Regions from separate parts of the Microbacterium trichothecenolyticum genome, predicted to be linked through region 2. Evidence: riboswitches for the same ligand, from Rfam matches in the RefSeq annotation. Region 2 holds a riboswitch; the other holds the start of a gene.
What was found. A riboswitch is a leader RNA that binds a small molecule or an ion and turns the genes downstream of it on or off. The one in region 2 is predicted to bind glycine.
Positions count from the first base shown of each region.

Region 1 (7,568 bases), 3.2 Mb from region 2:
GGGAACACCGGGCGATTCGCGGGTGTGGCGTCAGGATGCGCACGACGGAACGCGGCGAGATCGCGCACGTTCTTCTGCACCGCCACCACGGCGAACAGGCTCATCGCGAAACCGATGCCGTAGAACCCCTTCTCCGACAGCAGCAGCTCGGCATTCCACAGCCCGACGGTCATCAGGGTGAGAGCCGCGAGCAGCATGGCCCACGCCACGCCGAGGTAGGCGCCCGTGACCGGCACATCTTCGGCACGGTCACGAACGGCCTTCTGCACCGAGAGCGCCGCGAAGAGGCCGAGCAGGAACACGGCGAGGAAGAACCCCTTCTCCGACAGCAGCATCCGTGCGTTGTAGAGGCCCACGACGTACACCGACGCTCCGAGCCCGAGCGCCACCCACGACGCCCCGACGAACGCGCCGGTCGGTCGTCCAAGCACCGGCTGGTTTCGTGATTCCGCCATTGTTCCGCCCTCTCCTCGCGCCCCGCGGGGCATATTCCGTGGCGGACAAGCTAGCGAAGGCCACATGCCCGTAGGGACATGCGCGCGATTCTGTGGACAAGAGACGGGGTTCTCGCGCGCTGAAGGGCGTCAGCACTCCACGACGTTGACGGCGAGGCCGCCACGCGAGGTCTCCTTGTACTTGTCGTTCATGTCGGCGCCGGTCTGCCGCATGGTCTGGATGACGTTGTCGAGCGACACGATGTGGGTGCCGTCCCCGCGAAGAGCTGTGCGAGCCGCCGTCACGGCTTTGACCGCCGCGACGCCGTTGCGCTCGATGCAGGGGATCTGCACGAGACCGCCGATCGGGTCGCACGTCATGCCGAGGTGGTGCTCCATGCCGATCTCGGCGGCGTTCTCGATCTGGCGGGGCGTTCCGCCGAGGACGGCGGCGAAACCCGCGGCCGCCATCGAGCAGGCCGAGCCCACCTCGCCCTGGCATCCCACCTCCGCTCCCGAGATCGACGCGGTCTCCTTGTAGATGGAGCCGATCGCGGCGGCCGTGAGGAGGAACGTCATGATCCCCTCGTCGTCTGCTCCGGGTACGAACCGTCGGTAGTAGGCCAGGACGGCGGGGATGACTCCGGCCGCCCCGTTCGTGGGGGCGGTGACGACGCGCCCGCCGGCGGCGTTCTCTTCGTTGACCGCCATGGCGAACAGCGTCAGCCAGTCGGTCCCTCGCAGGCCGTCGGTCGAGCCGGCCTCGTCGGCGAGTTGCCGCGCGAGGTCGTGGGCGCGACGGGGCACCCGGAGCCTGCCGGGGAGCACCCCGGGGGTCGAAACACCGCGCTCGATGCATCCGCTCATCACGTCCCAGATGGCCCGCAGCCCCGCGCGCACGGCATCCCCGTCGCGGTGGGCGAGCTCGTTCTCGAACGCGATCTCGGCGATCGACAGGCCCGTCTCGTCGCAGCGCGCGAGCAGGTCGTCGGCGGTGCGGAAGGGGTGTGCGACGAAGACCTCCTCGTGGGATCGGGAGCCCCCCGCCTCGGCCTCGGTCACGACGAACCCGCCGCCCACCGAATAGAAGGTCTCCTCCGCGAGAACAGCGCCGCTCGCATCGGATGCCGTGAACACGACCGCGTTCGGGTGGAACGGCAACGAGCGCCGGCCGTCGAGCACGAGGTCGGCATCCACGTCGAACGAGACCGGGTGCGTGCCGAGCAGCCAGAGCATGCCGTCGGCGCGCACGCGCTCCTCGATATCGCGCAGCAGGTCGGGGTCGCACGACTCGGGCCGGTGCCCCTCGAGCCCCATCAGCACGGCGCGGTCGGAGGCGTGGCCGCGTCCCGTGGCGCCGAGCGAGCCGAGCAGGTCGATGCGCACGCGGACCACGCGCTCGTGCTGCCCGGCATCCCGCAGGCGCTCGGCGAACGTCAGGGCCGCCCGCATCGGCCCGACCGTGTGCGAGCTCGAGGGACCGACCCCGATCGAGAAGAGGTCGAACGCGCTGACGACCATCAGACGGCGCCCTCGTAGAGCGGGTGAGCGGATGCCAGGGCGGCCACGCGACCGCGAAGCTCGGCGATTCGCTCGGGCGAGATCTCTGCCCGCAGGGCCTCGGCGATGACGTCGGCGACGGCGGCGAAGTCCTCGTCGTCGAAGCCGCGCGTGGCCAAAGCGGGCGTCCCGATCCGCAGCCCCGAGGTGACCATCGGCGGGCGCGGGTCGTTGGGGACCGAGTTGCGGTTGACGGTGATGCCCACCTCATGCAGGCGGTCCTCGGCCTGCTTGCCGTCGAGGGGCGATTCGACCAGGTCGACCAGCAGCAGGTGCACGTCGGTGCCACCGGTGAGCACGCGCACGCCCTCGGCCACGACGTCGGGCTGCGTGAGGCGCTCGGCGATGATGTGAGCCCCACGGAGGGTGCGGCGCTGGCGGTCGGCGAACTCGTCACCCGCGGCGATGAGGAACGACACGGCCTTGGCCGCGATGACGTGCTCGAGCGGGCCACCCTGCAGACCGGGGAAGACGGCACGGTCGATCTTCTTGGCGATGTCGGCATCGTTCGTCAGCACGATGCCGCCGCGCGGGCCGCCGAGGGTCTTGTGTGTGGTGGAGGTGACCACGTGCGCGTGCGGCACGGGGTTGGGGTGCACGCCCGCGGCCACGAGACCGGCGAAGTGCGCCATGTCGACCCACAGGTACGCGCCGATCTCGTCGGCGATGGCCCGGAAGGCGGCGAAGTCGAGCTGGCGGGGGTAGGCCGACCAGCCGGCGATGATGAGCTTCGGCCGGCGCTCGCGGGCGAGGGCGGCGACCTCGTCCATGTCGACCGCGCCCGTGGCATCCACGTGGTACGCGACCGCATCAAAGGCTTTGCCGCTGTAGCTGAGGCGCATTCCGTGCGTGAGGTGGCCGCCGTGGGCGAGGTCGAGGCCGAGGATGGTGTCGCCGTGCTGCAGCAGGCCGAACAGCACCGCGGCGTTGGCCTGAGCGCCGGAGTGGGGCTGCACGTTCGCGTACGCGGCACCGAACAGACCGCACACGCGCTCGATCGCCAAGCGCTCGATCACGTCGACGTGCTCGCATCCGCCGTAGTAGCGGCGGCCGGGGTAGCCCTCGGCGTACTTGTTGGTGGCCACCGACCCCTGCGCCTGCATGACGGAGAGCGGGGCGAAGTTCTCGGAGGCGATCATCTCGAGGGTGTCGCGCTGGCGGTCGCGCTCGGCGTCGAGGGCCGCGGCGACGGCCGGGTCGATCTCGGCGAGCGGAGCGGTGAGGAGGCTGGCGGCGGTGGTCGGGGACAGAACGGTCATGGTGGGAGGCTCCCTGTCGTGCCGCGGGCGCGGCGATCGGGTGGGTCACCTCCCCGCTCTGTCATCGGGCCTGAGAGCTTCACCGCGGGTGGCGGCTTTCACCGTGGGCGCAGGCGGAGCCTGCTTTCCAGAGTGCGCCTCGCCCCCGCGGTCTTGGGCCTGAGAGATTGTGCGGGGAGGGCTTGCTCCTTCGGCGCCGCGTCCGGGTGGGACGCGGGCTCTCCCGCGGGGGTTCGATCGGCGCGTGTGAAGTTGTCGTGGCCGCGACGCTATTGCATCGCAGTGCGCAACACAATGCGTATTGAGCAACACGCAACATGATCGACTCGCATCCCCGCCGAGCGTAACGGCCGTGTAAACAGTGCGTCACGGCCCCTCGAAACGCCTCGTCCGATCCCGTCGCTCCCTTTACTGTTGCGTCCAACGCACAGCAGTTTCTTTCAGCGCAACACCGGACCCGAGGATGCCATGACCACTCGTCGCGAGAACTCCACGACCTACGACTACATCGTCGTCGGCGGCGGAAGCGCCGGAAGCGTGCTCGCCCGCCGCCTGTCCGACGACCCGCAGTCGCGGGTGCTCGTGCTCGAGGCGGGACGCAGCGACTACCCGTGGGACCTCTTCATCCAGATGCCCGCCGCCCTCACCTTCCCGAGCGGCCACGCCCTCTACGACTGGAAGTACGAGTCCGAGCCCGAGCCCCACATGCACGGGCGCCGCGTTGCCCACGCGCGCGGCAAGGTGCTCGGCGGTTCCTCGTCGATCAACGGCATGATCTTCCAGCGCGGCAACCCGCTCGACTACGAGCGCTGGGGCGAGCAGCCGGGCCTCGAGACGTGGAACTGGGCGCACTGCCTCCCCTACTTCAAGCGCATGGAGAACGCCTTGGCTGCCGCCGCCGGCGACCCCCACCGCGGTCACGACGGTCCCCTCGAACTCGAGAAGGGCCCCGCCACCAACCCCCTCTTCCAGGCGTTCTTCGACGCCGCGGAGCAGGCGGGCTACCCCCGCACCGACGACGTCAACGGCTTCCGGCAGGAGGGCTTCGGGCCCTTCGACCGCAACGTGCGCCACGGCCGCCGGCTCTCGGCATCCCGTGCGTACGTCCGCCCCGTGTGGCGGCGCCGCAAGAACCTCACCGTGAAGACCCGGGCGCTGGCCACCCGCATCCTATTCGAAGGAACGCGCGCCGTCGGCGTGGAGTACCGCCGCAACGGGCGCACGCACACCGTACGCGGCAACGAGATCGTGCTCGCCGGCGGCTCGATCAACACCCCGCAGCTGCTGCAGCTCTCGGGCGTCGGCCCGGCAGACCTGCTCGAGTCGCTCGGCATCCCGGTCATCGTCGATCTGCCGGGCGTCGGCGAGAACCTGCAGGACCACCTCGAGGTCTACATCCAGCACGAGGCCACGCAGCCGGTGTCGATGCAGCCCTACCTGCGGCCGCTCAGCATGCCGCTGACGGGACTGAAATGGCTGCTCGGGCGCAAGGGCCCCGCGGCGACCAACCACTTCGAGGGCGGCGGGTTCGTGCGCTCGAACGACGAGGTGCGCTGGCCGAACCTGATGTTCCACTTCCTGCCGGTGGCGGTGCGCTACGACGGGCAGATCGCCGACGTGAAGCACGGCTTCCAGGTGCACGTCGGACCCATGTACGCCGACACGATCGGGCGCCTGCGCATCCGCTCCACCGACCCGACCGAGCACCCCGAGCTCGTCTTCAACTACCTCAGCACCGAGAACGACCGCCGCGAGTGGGTCGAGGCCGTGCGCGTGGCCCGCGACATCCTGTCGCAGCCGGCGCTCGCCCCTTTCAACGGCGGCGAGATCGCCCCCGGTGCCGAGGTGAGCACCGACGAGGAGATCCTCGAGTGGGTCGGCCGCGAGGCCGAGACGGCGCTGCACCCCTGTGGCACGGCCAAGATGGGGCCCGCCGACGACCCGATGGCCGTCACCGACCCCCTCACCATGGGCGTGCACGGTACGACGGGGCTTCGGATCGTGGATGCCTCGGTCATGCCGTTCGTGACGAACGCCAACATCTATGCGCCCGTCATGATGATCGCCGAGAAGGCGGCCGACCTCATCCGCGGCGTGAAGCCGCTGGCCGCCGAGGAGCTGCCCTACTACGTGGCAGACGGCCCGGCGAAGGTGGGCGTGACCGCATGACCTCCTCGTTGTACATCGGCGGAGCCTGGCGCGAGCCGCACTCCCCCGCTACCCGCGAGATCCGCTGCCCCGCCGACGGCACGCTCGTCGCCACCGTGACCGAGTGCGATGCGCAGGATGCCGCCGACGCGGTCGCCGCGGCATCCTCGGCCTGGCGATCAGGCGCGTGGAGCGAAACCCCCGAGCGCGAGCGCGGGCGGCTGCTCGAACGCGTCGCCGACCTCATCGAACGCGACGCGGAGATCTACGCCGAGGCCGAGGCCCGGGACACCGGCAAGCGCATCGTCGAGGCGCGCTACGACATGGCCGACATCGTGGCGTGCTTCCGCTACTACGCGAGCCAGGCCGGCGCGCACCCGGGGCGACTCGTCGACACCGGGAGCGAATCGACCCGCAGCCGTATCGAGTACGCCCCCGTCGGGGTCTGCAGCCTCATCACCCCGTGGAACTACCCGCTTCTGCAGGCCGCGTGGAAGGTCGCCCCGGCGCTGCTGGCGGGCAACACGTTCGTCCTCAAGCCCAGCGAGTTGACCCCCTCGACCGCGATGCTCCTGATGGACACGCTCACCGAGGCGGGGCTACCGGCGGGCGTGGCGAATCTCGTCACGGGCACGGGCGCCGACGTCGGCGAGGTGCTCACCACCCACGCCGACGTCGACCTCGTGTCTTTCACCGGAGGCCTCGCGACGGGCCGGCGCGTCATGGCCGCCGCCGCCCAGAGCATCAAGCGCGTCGCGCTCGAGCTCGGCGGCAAGAACCCCAACATCGTCTTCGCCGACGCGGATTTCGACACCGCGGTCGACTTCGCGCTCACCGCGATCTTCCTGCACAGCGGCCAGGTGTGCTCGGCCGGAGCCCGGCTCGTGGTCGAGGAGTCGCTCCACGACGCCTTCGTCGACGCCCTCGTCGAGCGCGCGCAGCACATCCGCCTCGGCGGCCCCTTCGACGCGGATGCCGAGACGGGCCCGCTCATCTCGGCCGCCCACCGCGACAAGGTCGACGCCTACGTGCAGGCCGGTGTCGCCGAGGGCGCGGTCCTGCGCTGCGGCGGCCACGCGCCGACCGACGACGCCCTCGCCGACGGCTTCTACTACCTGCCCACGGTCCTCGACCGCTGCGACGGCTCGATGAGCGTCGTGCGCGAGGAGAGCTTCGGTCCCGTCCTGACCGTCGAGACCTTCCGCGACGAGGCCGAGGCCGTGCGCATCGCCAACGACACCCCGTACGGACTCGCCGGCGCGGTGTGGACCCAGGATGCCGGCCGCGCCCAGCGCGTGGCGAGCAGCCTGCGCCACGGCACGGTGTGGATCAACGACTACCACCCCTACCTGCCGCAGGCGGAGTGGGGCGGATTCGGCCAGTCGGGTAACGGCCGCGAGCTCGGCCTGGCCGGCTTGGACGAGTACCGCGAGACCCGGCACGTGTACCAGAACCTCGACCCGAAACCCCAGCACTGGTTCGCCCCGGCGAAGCCCTGACGCCCTCCTCAACGAATGGGAGCCCCACCGATGAGCACCATCACGGCACCACCCCTTCACAGCTCCGCCGCAGCCGGCGTCGCGGACTTCGCGGTCGACGGCCTCTGGAAGGTCTTCGGAAACAACCCCGAAAAAGTCATCGACAACCCGGACTTCGCCGACCTGAGCACCGCCGAGATCCTCGAGCGCACCGGCAACGTCGTGGCCGTCCGCGACCTGAGCTTCACGGTCGGTCGCGGTGAGGTGTTCGTCATCATGGGCCTGTCCGGCTCGGGCAAGTCCACCCTCATCCGCTGCCTGACCCGTCTCATCGAGCCGACGGCGGGCTCGATCACCATGCGCGGCGACGACCTGCTGGGGCTCGGACCCGGACCGCTGCGGGAGTTCCGCCGCACCAAGGCCGCGATGGTGTTCCAGCACTTCGGTCTCCTCCCCTTCCGCACCGTCGTCGACAACATCGCCTACGGACTCGAGATCCGCGGCGTCGGCAAGGCCGAGCGCCGCGCCCGGGCGCTGGAGATGGTCTCGCTCGTCGGCCTCGACGGATACGAGTGGCGCTACCCCTCGCAGCTGTCCGGCGGCATGCAGCAGCGCGTGGGCCTCGCCCGTGCCCTGGCCGGCGACCCCGACGTGCTGCTGTTCGACGAGCCGTTCTCGGCCCTCGACCC
Region 1 is NZ_JAUTBF010000001.1:3,509,040-3,516,607, reverse strand. Features, by position in the region: gene yiaA (inner membrane protein YiaA) at 1-455, opposite strand, end outside; gene QE412_RS16565 (L-serine ammonia-lyase) at 585-1,955, opposite strand; gene glyA (serine hydroxymethyltransferase) at 1,955-3,253, opposite strand; glycine riboswitch at 3,302-3,390, opposite strand; glycine riboswitch at 3,392-3,489, opposite strand; gene betA (choline dehydrogenase) at 3,722-5,422, shown strand; gene QE412_RS16550 (aldehyde dehydrogenase family protein) at 5,419-6,900, shown strand; gene QE412_RS16545 (quaternary amine ABC transporter ATP-binding protein) at 6,931-7,568, shown strand, end outside.
Region 1: linked by a shared signal. The riboswitch ahead of glyA (serine hydroxymethyltransferase) and the one ahead of QE412_RS01575 (aminomethyltransferase family protein) in region 2 are both predicted to bind glycine.

Region 2 (7,568 bases):
GAGGCGCTTGGCCACGTCATCCACGGTGACGCCGGTCTGCTCCTTGAGCGGACGCAGGTCGAGGATGCACTCATGCGCGACGAGCCCGCCCTCACCGGCGTACAGCACCGGGTAGTGCTCCCGCAGGCGCGTGGCGATGTAGTTGGCCGAGAGCACCGCGGCGGCGGTCGCCTGACGAAGCCCCTCGGCGCCCATCATGCGCACGTACGCCCACGAGATGGGCAGGATGCCGGCCGAGCCGTGCGGAGCCGCCGACACGGGACCGCCGTCGAACGTGCCGCCGGCGTGATCCGCGCGCTGCGAGAACGGGTGCGACGGCAGGTACGGCGCGAGGTGGGCCTTCGCCGCCACCGGGCCCACGCCCGGGCCGCCTCCGCCGTGCGGGATGGCGAACGTCTTGTGCAGGTTGAGGTGCGAGACGTCGCCGCCGAGGTCGCCGAAGCGGGCGAAGCCGAGCAGCGCGTTGAGGTTCGCACCGTCGACGTACACCTGGCCACCGGCGTCATGAACGGCCTGCGTGATCTCGAGCACGTCGTGCTCGTAGACGCCGTGGGTCGAGGGGTACGTGATCATCAGCGCCGACAGCGCCTCGGCATGCTGCGCGATCTTGGCGCGCAGGTCGCCCAGGTCGACGTTGCCGGCCTCGTCGCACGCGATCACGACGACTTTCATGCCCGCGAGCACCGCGGAGGCGGCATTCGTGCCGTGCGCCGACGACGGGATGAGGCACACCGTGCGCTCGGCGTCGCCGTTCGCGAGGTGGTAGCCGCGGATGGCGAGGAGCCCCGCGAGCTCGCCCTGCGAGCCGGCGTTCGGCTGCAGCGATACCGCGTCGTACCCGGTGACCTCGGCGAGCCAGCGCTCGAGCTGCTCGATCATCGCCAGGTAGCCGAGCACGTCGGCCTCGGGGGCGAACGGGTGCACGCGCGAGAACTCCGGCCACGACACCGCGGCCATCTCGGTCGCGGCGTTCAGCTTCATCGTGCACGAGCCGAGCGGGATCATGCCGCGGTCGAGCGCGTAGTCGCGGTCGGCGAGCGACTTGAGGTACCGCATCATCGCCGTCTCGCTGCGGTGCGCGTGGAAGACCGGGTGCGTGAGGTACTCGTCGTCGCGGTGCAGCGCCTCGTCGACGCCACGCAGGGCGACGCCCTCGGGCAGTTCTTCCGTAGTCAGCCCGAACGCGTCGAGGACGACGGCGAGGTCGGCATCCGTCGTCGTCTCATCGACCGAGACGCCGACGGTCGCGTCATCCACCCACAACAGCTGGTAACCGCGCTCGCGGGCGCGGTCGACGACGTCCTGCGCACGGCCCGGCACGTGCACGCGCAGGGTGTCGAAGAAGGCATCGCTGGTGAGGTGCAGGTCGAAGGAACGCAGAGCGGATGCCAGGGCGTCGGCCTTCTGCGCGACCCGTGTCGCGATGCCCTTGAGCCCCTGGGGGCCGTGGTACACCGCGTACATCGCCGCCATGACGGCCAGCAGCACCTGGGCGGTGCAGATGTTCGAGGTCGCCTTCTCGCGGCGGATGTGCTGCTCACGCGTCTGCAGCGACAGGCGGTAGGCGGGGTGGCCGACGGCATCCTGAGACACGCCGACCAGGCGACCCGGAAGCTGGCGCTCAAGACCCGCGCGCACGGCCATGTAGCCCGCGTGCGGACCGCCGAAGCCGAGCGGCACGCCGAAGCGCTGGGTGGTGCCCACCGCGACGTCGGCGCCGAGCGCGCCCGGCGAGCGCAGCAGCGTGAGGGCGAGCAGGTCGGCCGCGGCGACGACGAGGCCGCCCGCGCTGTGCACCGCGTCGGCGACGGCCGAGAAGTCCCACACGCGCCCGGTCGCGCCGGGGTACTGCACGAAGGCGCCGAACGCCTCGGGCAGGTCGCCGTCGTAGGCCGTCTCGACGATGCGGATGCCGACGGCCGTCGCGCGGTGGTGCAGCAGCGCCTTCGTCTGCGGCAGGGCGTCGACGTCGACGAGGAAGACGTCGGTCTTGGCCTTCGACGCGCGGCGGGCGACGAGCATGCCCTCGACGACCGCGGTGGACTCGTCGAGCATCGAGGCGTTTGCCGTGGCGAGGCCCGTCAGGTCGGTGACCATCGTCTGGAAGTTGATGAGCGCCTCGAGGCGACCCTGCGAGATCTCGGGCTGGTACGGCGTGTAGGCGGTGTACCAGGAGGGGTTCTCGAGGACGTTGCGCGCGATCACCGACGGCGTGAAGGTGTCGTAGTAGCCCAGGCCGATCAGCGGGCGTGCCGATCGGTTGGCCGAGGCGAGCTCGCGCAGCTCGGCGAGCGCCTCGGCCTCGGTCGCGGCGGGCGGGATGTCGCTCGTCGGGCGGGGCTGGACGTGGATGGATGCCGGGACGGCGGTCTCGACGAGCGCCTCGACGCTGTCGTACCCCACGATCTCGAGCATGCGGGCCTGCGCCGCGGCATCGACGCCGATGTGGCGATCGACGAAGACGGCCGGGGTACCGGTGACGGTCCGCGGGGGAAGAAGGGTGCTCATGCGGTGAGTTCCTCATAGGCGGCGCGGTCGAGCAGGTCGCCCGGAAGGTCGCCCTCGATGCGGATCTTGATGAGCCACCCGCCGTCGAACGGCTCGGCGTTCACGAGCGAGGGGTCGTCGACGACGGCGTCGTTCACCTCGACGACGGTGCCGTTCAGCGGCGCGTAGAGCTCGCCGACCGACTTGGTCGACTCGATCTCGCCGCAGACGTCGCCCGCGGTGACCGCGGAGTCGGCGCCGGGCAGCTCGACGAAGACGACGTCGCCGAGCTTGTCGGCGGCGAAGTCGGTGATACCGACCGTCGCGATGTCGCCCTCGAGGGCGATCCACTCGTGCTCGGAGGTGTAGCGGAGGGAGGTGAGGTCGGTCATGCGTTTCTCCGGTAGAAGGGAAGGGCGGTGACGGTCGCGGGGATACGGGTTCCGCGCACGTCGATGGTCAGGTCGGTGCCGAGGTCGGATGCCGCGGGGGCGACGAACGCCATCGCGACGGGGTGGCCGAGGGTGGGGCTGAGGGCGCCGCTGGTGATCTCGCCGACGACGTCGTCACCGTGCAGCACGGCGTATCCGGCGCGGCCGGCGCGGCGTCCCTCCGAGACGAGGCCGACGAGCACGGGGGCGTCGGACGGCGCCGTGGAGACGCCGTTCTTTCCGACGAACTCTTCTTTGTCGACAGCGACGGCGCGGCCGAGACCGGCCTGGGCGGGAACGATGTCGCGCGAGAGCTCGTGGCCGTACAGCGGCATGCCGGCCTCGAGGCGGAGGGTGTCGCGCGCGGCGAGTCCGCACGGCACGAGGCCGTCCGACGCGCCCGCGGCAAGCACGGCGTCCCACAGCGCCCCGGCCTGTGCGAGCGGGATCAGCAGCTCGTACCCGTCTTCGCCCGTGTAGCCGGTGCGGGCGACGAAGAGCGGCGCGCCGTCGAAAGTGCCGTCGGTCCAGGCGTAGTAGCCCAGCGCGTCGAGCGGGGTTCCCGAGACCTCGACGCCAGGGGTGGAGCTCAGGATGCCGCGGGCTCGAGGCCCCTGGAGGGCGATGAGCGCGTAGTCGTCGGTGACGTCTTCGACGCGCAAGCCGGTCGATCCGGCAACGAAGGCGAAGGAGCGTGTACCGGTCTCTTCGGCTGCGACCTCACCTTCGGCACCGACCTCGGCGGCTGCGCCTGTCGCGGCCTCCGGCGCGGGGCCCCACGCGGCGCGAGCGGCCTCGAACGCCGCGTTCACGGCATCCCGATTCCCGGCATTCGCGATGACGAGGAAGTTCTGGTCGCCGGTGCGGTAGACGATGACGTCGTCGACGATGCCGCCGCTCTCGGCCAGCACGAGCGAGTACTTCGCCTTGCCCACCTTCATCGTCGAGATACGACCGGCGAGCACGTAATCGAGGAACGCGGCCGCGGCCGGACCCTCGACGAGGATCTCGGCCATGTGCGAGATGTCGAACAGGCCGGCGGCCTGCCGAACAGCGTGGTGCTCGGCGAGGTCGGAGGTGTAGCGCACCGGCATGTTCCAGCCGCCGAAATCGGTGAACGAGGCGCCGAGGGCCTCGTGCCGATCGTTCAGCGGCGACGTGCGGGGTGGAGCGGGGGCTTCGGTCATGAGTTCTGCCGTTCGCGATGACGGACAGACGCCGGGCGGCGCCTGAGAACTCCCCCTCTGTCATGGGCCTGAGAGTTTCGCTCCGCGATCGCGGGGCTTTCACCGTCGGCGGATCCGGCGCGGTGCACCCGGATCACTTTCCAGAGTGGCCCGATCGACGCGGTACGCGTACCTGAGAGATTGGCGGGGAGGCTTGCTCCTTCGGTGCCCGGCAGCGTGCGCCGGAGCTCTCCCGCATCGATCATGGGGCCGGTGTGGACTTGTGGGCTCAGCTTAGCGGAGCTTCGGCGAGCGCCGTGAGAGGTTCAGCTGTTGTCCTGCTTGCGGAGCTCGGTGGCGTCGCCGGGGACGCAGAGGGATTCGCCGGCGATGAAATAGTTGCCTGGGGCCGTGGAGAAAGTCAGGCCCGCAACCGGGCCTCCCGAGGCGTAGACGACATAGTCGGGGCTTTCGACCAGGCGAACCTGCATGCCGAGCGAACGCCAGTAGTCCGCGATCTTCCTGGCGTCGGCCTCGTGGTCGCTGTCCGGCGCAGGAGCGCCATATGAATAGGAGTAATCCGCTCGTTCACCGCGACGCGCCCCGCAGTTGCCAACCTCTGGGGCGTGGCTTCGCGACCACCCATCGACCTGAAGCTGCCCCGCGCTTTTCTCGATCGTGCTCACAAGGGCGTCGCGCGCTTCGGCTGGGCTCATTTCCACCTCTTTGCTCGTGCCACATGCCGAGACGACAAGCAGCGATCCCAATAGAAGGACTCCGGCGAAGACGCGCTCGACGCAGAATCTAGTACCCAGTGCCATGCGCAAGCCCTTCGATAAAAGCCTGTTGGAGAGGAGTGGGACCGGGTGCAGCGTACGGCGAGACAGCGTCTGAATACCCGCTCGTCGCGAGCGCTACATTTCGCAACGACTCGGTGCGGATATCAAGGTATCCGGTACCGCTCGGGGTGAGCACGCCATGATCGGTGACGGGTTCGGGCCCATCGCCTCCCACCACGCTGAAGCCATGGGCGCCGAAATCGGGGCTGATGGGATTCACGGGATGCTCCGGAGAGAGACGTCCGGTCCAGGCCCACTGATCGCCTCCCGCGGGATCGATGGCCCATACGTCTTGGGCCTGCCCGGCGAAGACGTGGTCGGCGTGAAGGTCACTCGCAGAATCGATGTCAGCGGGGAGACCGGCTGACCCCAACGTCACATATGCATCAACGTGAACATCGTCACGTGTAAGAGCAATCGACGAAGTCGTCGTCCCGTACGAGTGAGCCACGACGTTCACCAGCGCCCCTGGGCGCATCGCATCCACAACCGCCAGATCGCGCCCGAGATTTGCTGCTCCCCTCTCGGCGAATGCGTTGCCCATCACGCCGAAACCACCTTCGGCGACAGGAATGGGAGGCGTCTCATACCCAACCCAGGCCACGACGGCGTGCTCCTGCTCCGGAGCCAACCGGTTCTGCAGGTCGGCGAGATTTTGAGAGGCACGCGTCCAATCCTCGATTCCCTCCGTCGTGGTTCCCATCCCGGGCACCGCGAATGTGACGTTGTCCGCGGCGTCGAGGTCTCCAATCGAAATCGCCGCCAACGGTGGCGAGTCTGCGGTCAGCGTGATCAAGCTCCGGGGAGCCCCGCCGTCCGGCGTCACGAGAGACGCCTGAACGGCCTCCAACCCCGCCACCCGAGTGCGCGCCTGCTCGAGCTGCTCCGCGTGCGCGACAGCCGCACCGCGTCCACCGAGCATCTCGTGGAACGTCGGGGGCTTCTCCGCTTCGGCGAGCGCGGCACGTGCTTCATCGAGTTGGGCGTCGAGCCAGATGCGGTTGGCTTCGTCGCGTGCCGCGTATGAGACTCCGCCGAGGTTGCCGATGATGGCCGGGGCCGCGTGAATGAGCGCGTCTTTCTGCGCCTCGTCGAGTTCGGCCCACCAGGGCCCGACGGCGGCAGGCTCGGCCTGGGCGAGAATGGCGGCCAGCCCGGGTCGCCCCTGAAGGAGAGCCGCGAGGCTCGATCCGTCGGCGCCCGCGAGAGCATCGAGCACCTGGGCGGGAGTGGCGCAACCGGTGAGCAAGGCCGCCCACTCGTCCGCGCCGAGATCGGGCACGGCTATCGCGCTCCGGAGCGCTGCGGCGGCTCCCCGCGCGGCGGCATCCAGCGCCGATCTCGCGTCCTCCAAAAGCGAGCGCGCTTCCGCACGGACTCCGGATCCCATGAAGGACCGCCGGTCGGGGCCGAGCCACCCGGAGGTCTCTGGGGACGCATCCTGGAACGCTGAGGCATCCAGCTGGTCGGCGCGGTCCCACAGCTCGATGGCGTCTCCGGCCCTCCCCCGCGCAGCATCGAGGGCGGTGGCGAACTCCTCGATCGCCGCCTGGCCCGCCCGGAAGGCGAACGCCATCGCGGCCCAACCGGACGCGACCGCGACGACGCGGGTCTCATAGGCGTCAGCGGCGTCGCCCGCCCATTCCGGAAGCGCCTGCATCGCACGGAGTTTCGCGGCGACGTCGTCAGCGCGCTGCGCGCGGGCTCGCCACACGGCCGCTGCCTGGTGCAATGCGCTGACATCGCCGGGGATTAGCTCGGACGGATCGCGGGTGTCACCCAACGCCGCTGTCATTCGACGGTCCAGCCCTCGACGGCCCCCAGCGCTCGGACGTCGGCTTGCGCGCCGGCATCCATGTTCTCGAACATGCCCGCCACCTCGCGTAGGCCCGTAGCCAGCGCGTCGACGGCACGACGGCGCTCGGCTGTGCAGTCGTTCATGCAGCCAATGAACTCCGCCAGGGCGAGGCTGAGGTCGGGCTGGTCCGCCAGGGTCAGAACGGATAGTTCGGCGGCGTCGGGCGCCATGTCGCCCATCTTCGCCGCCGCCCTCCGCAACTCGTCGACGGATACAGAAATGGCCCCCATGCGAAGCAGTGTAAACACGTAGCGCATCGGGCGAGATCCTCCTGTGGAGAACTTCGCCTGCTGGCCGCGAACTCCTACGTCACTTCCACCACATTCGCTCCCGCGTCGAGAGCGTCCAGACTCTTCGCGCTCTTCGCCTGCATGCACCTAGAGAAGACCGAGATGCTTTCCCGGGATCGCCACATCTCTGCCGCTCTGCTCAAGGTTTCTCTGGGCGTCTTACCGTCGTCGAGCGCCTTTTTCAGCGTCTGAACGGCCGAGACGACCTTCACGCAGGCCGAGAGGGTGGCGGCATCCCCTGTCCGTTGAGTGTCCAAGAAACGCCGCGCGGGTGAGCCCATCAACGGCGTGTTCTGGACGCTCAACGTGCACCGGCATAGCGACGCGCGATGCGACGCCAGGGCGCGGGAGCCGGCCGGTCAGCGGCGCGTGCAGCTTCCGGATGCCACGGGGGTCGACAGCGAATCCATCTGCGCCATCACGGGTAGCAGTTCTGCGGGCGTCATGGCGTAACCGACGTTGTCGTCGGTGTCGGAACGGGCGAAGACGATACCCGC
Region 2 is NZ_JAUTBF010000001.1:335,370-342,937, reverse strand. Features, by position in the region: gene gcvP (aminomethyl-transferring glycine dehydrogenase) at 1-2,508, opposite strand, end outside; gene gcvH (glycine cleavage system protein GcvH) at 2,505-2,879, opposite strand; gene QE412_RS01575 (aminomethyltransferase family protein) at 2,876-4,105, opposite strand; glycine riboswitch at 4,153-4,255, opposite strand; glycine riboswitch at 4,256-4,350, opposite strand; gene QE412_RS01570 (hypothetical protein) at 4,411-4,905, opposite strand; gene QE412_RS01565 (alpha/beta hydrolase) at 4,889-6,205, opposite strand; partial or broken gene QE412_RS17655 (putative T7SS-secreted protein) at 6,218-6,718, opposite strand; gene QE412_RS01560 (hypothetical protein) at 6,715-7,011, opposite strand; gene QE412_RS01555 (MarP family serine protease) at 7,431-7,568, opposite strand, start outside.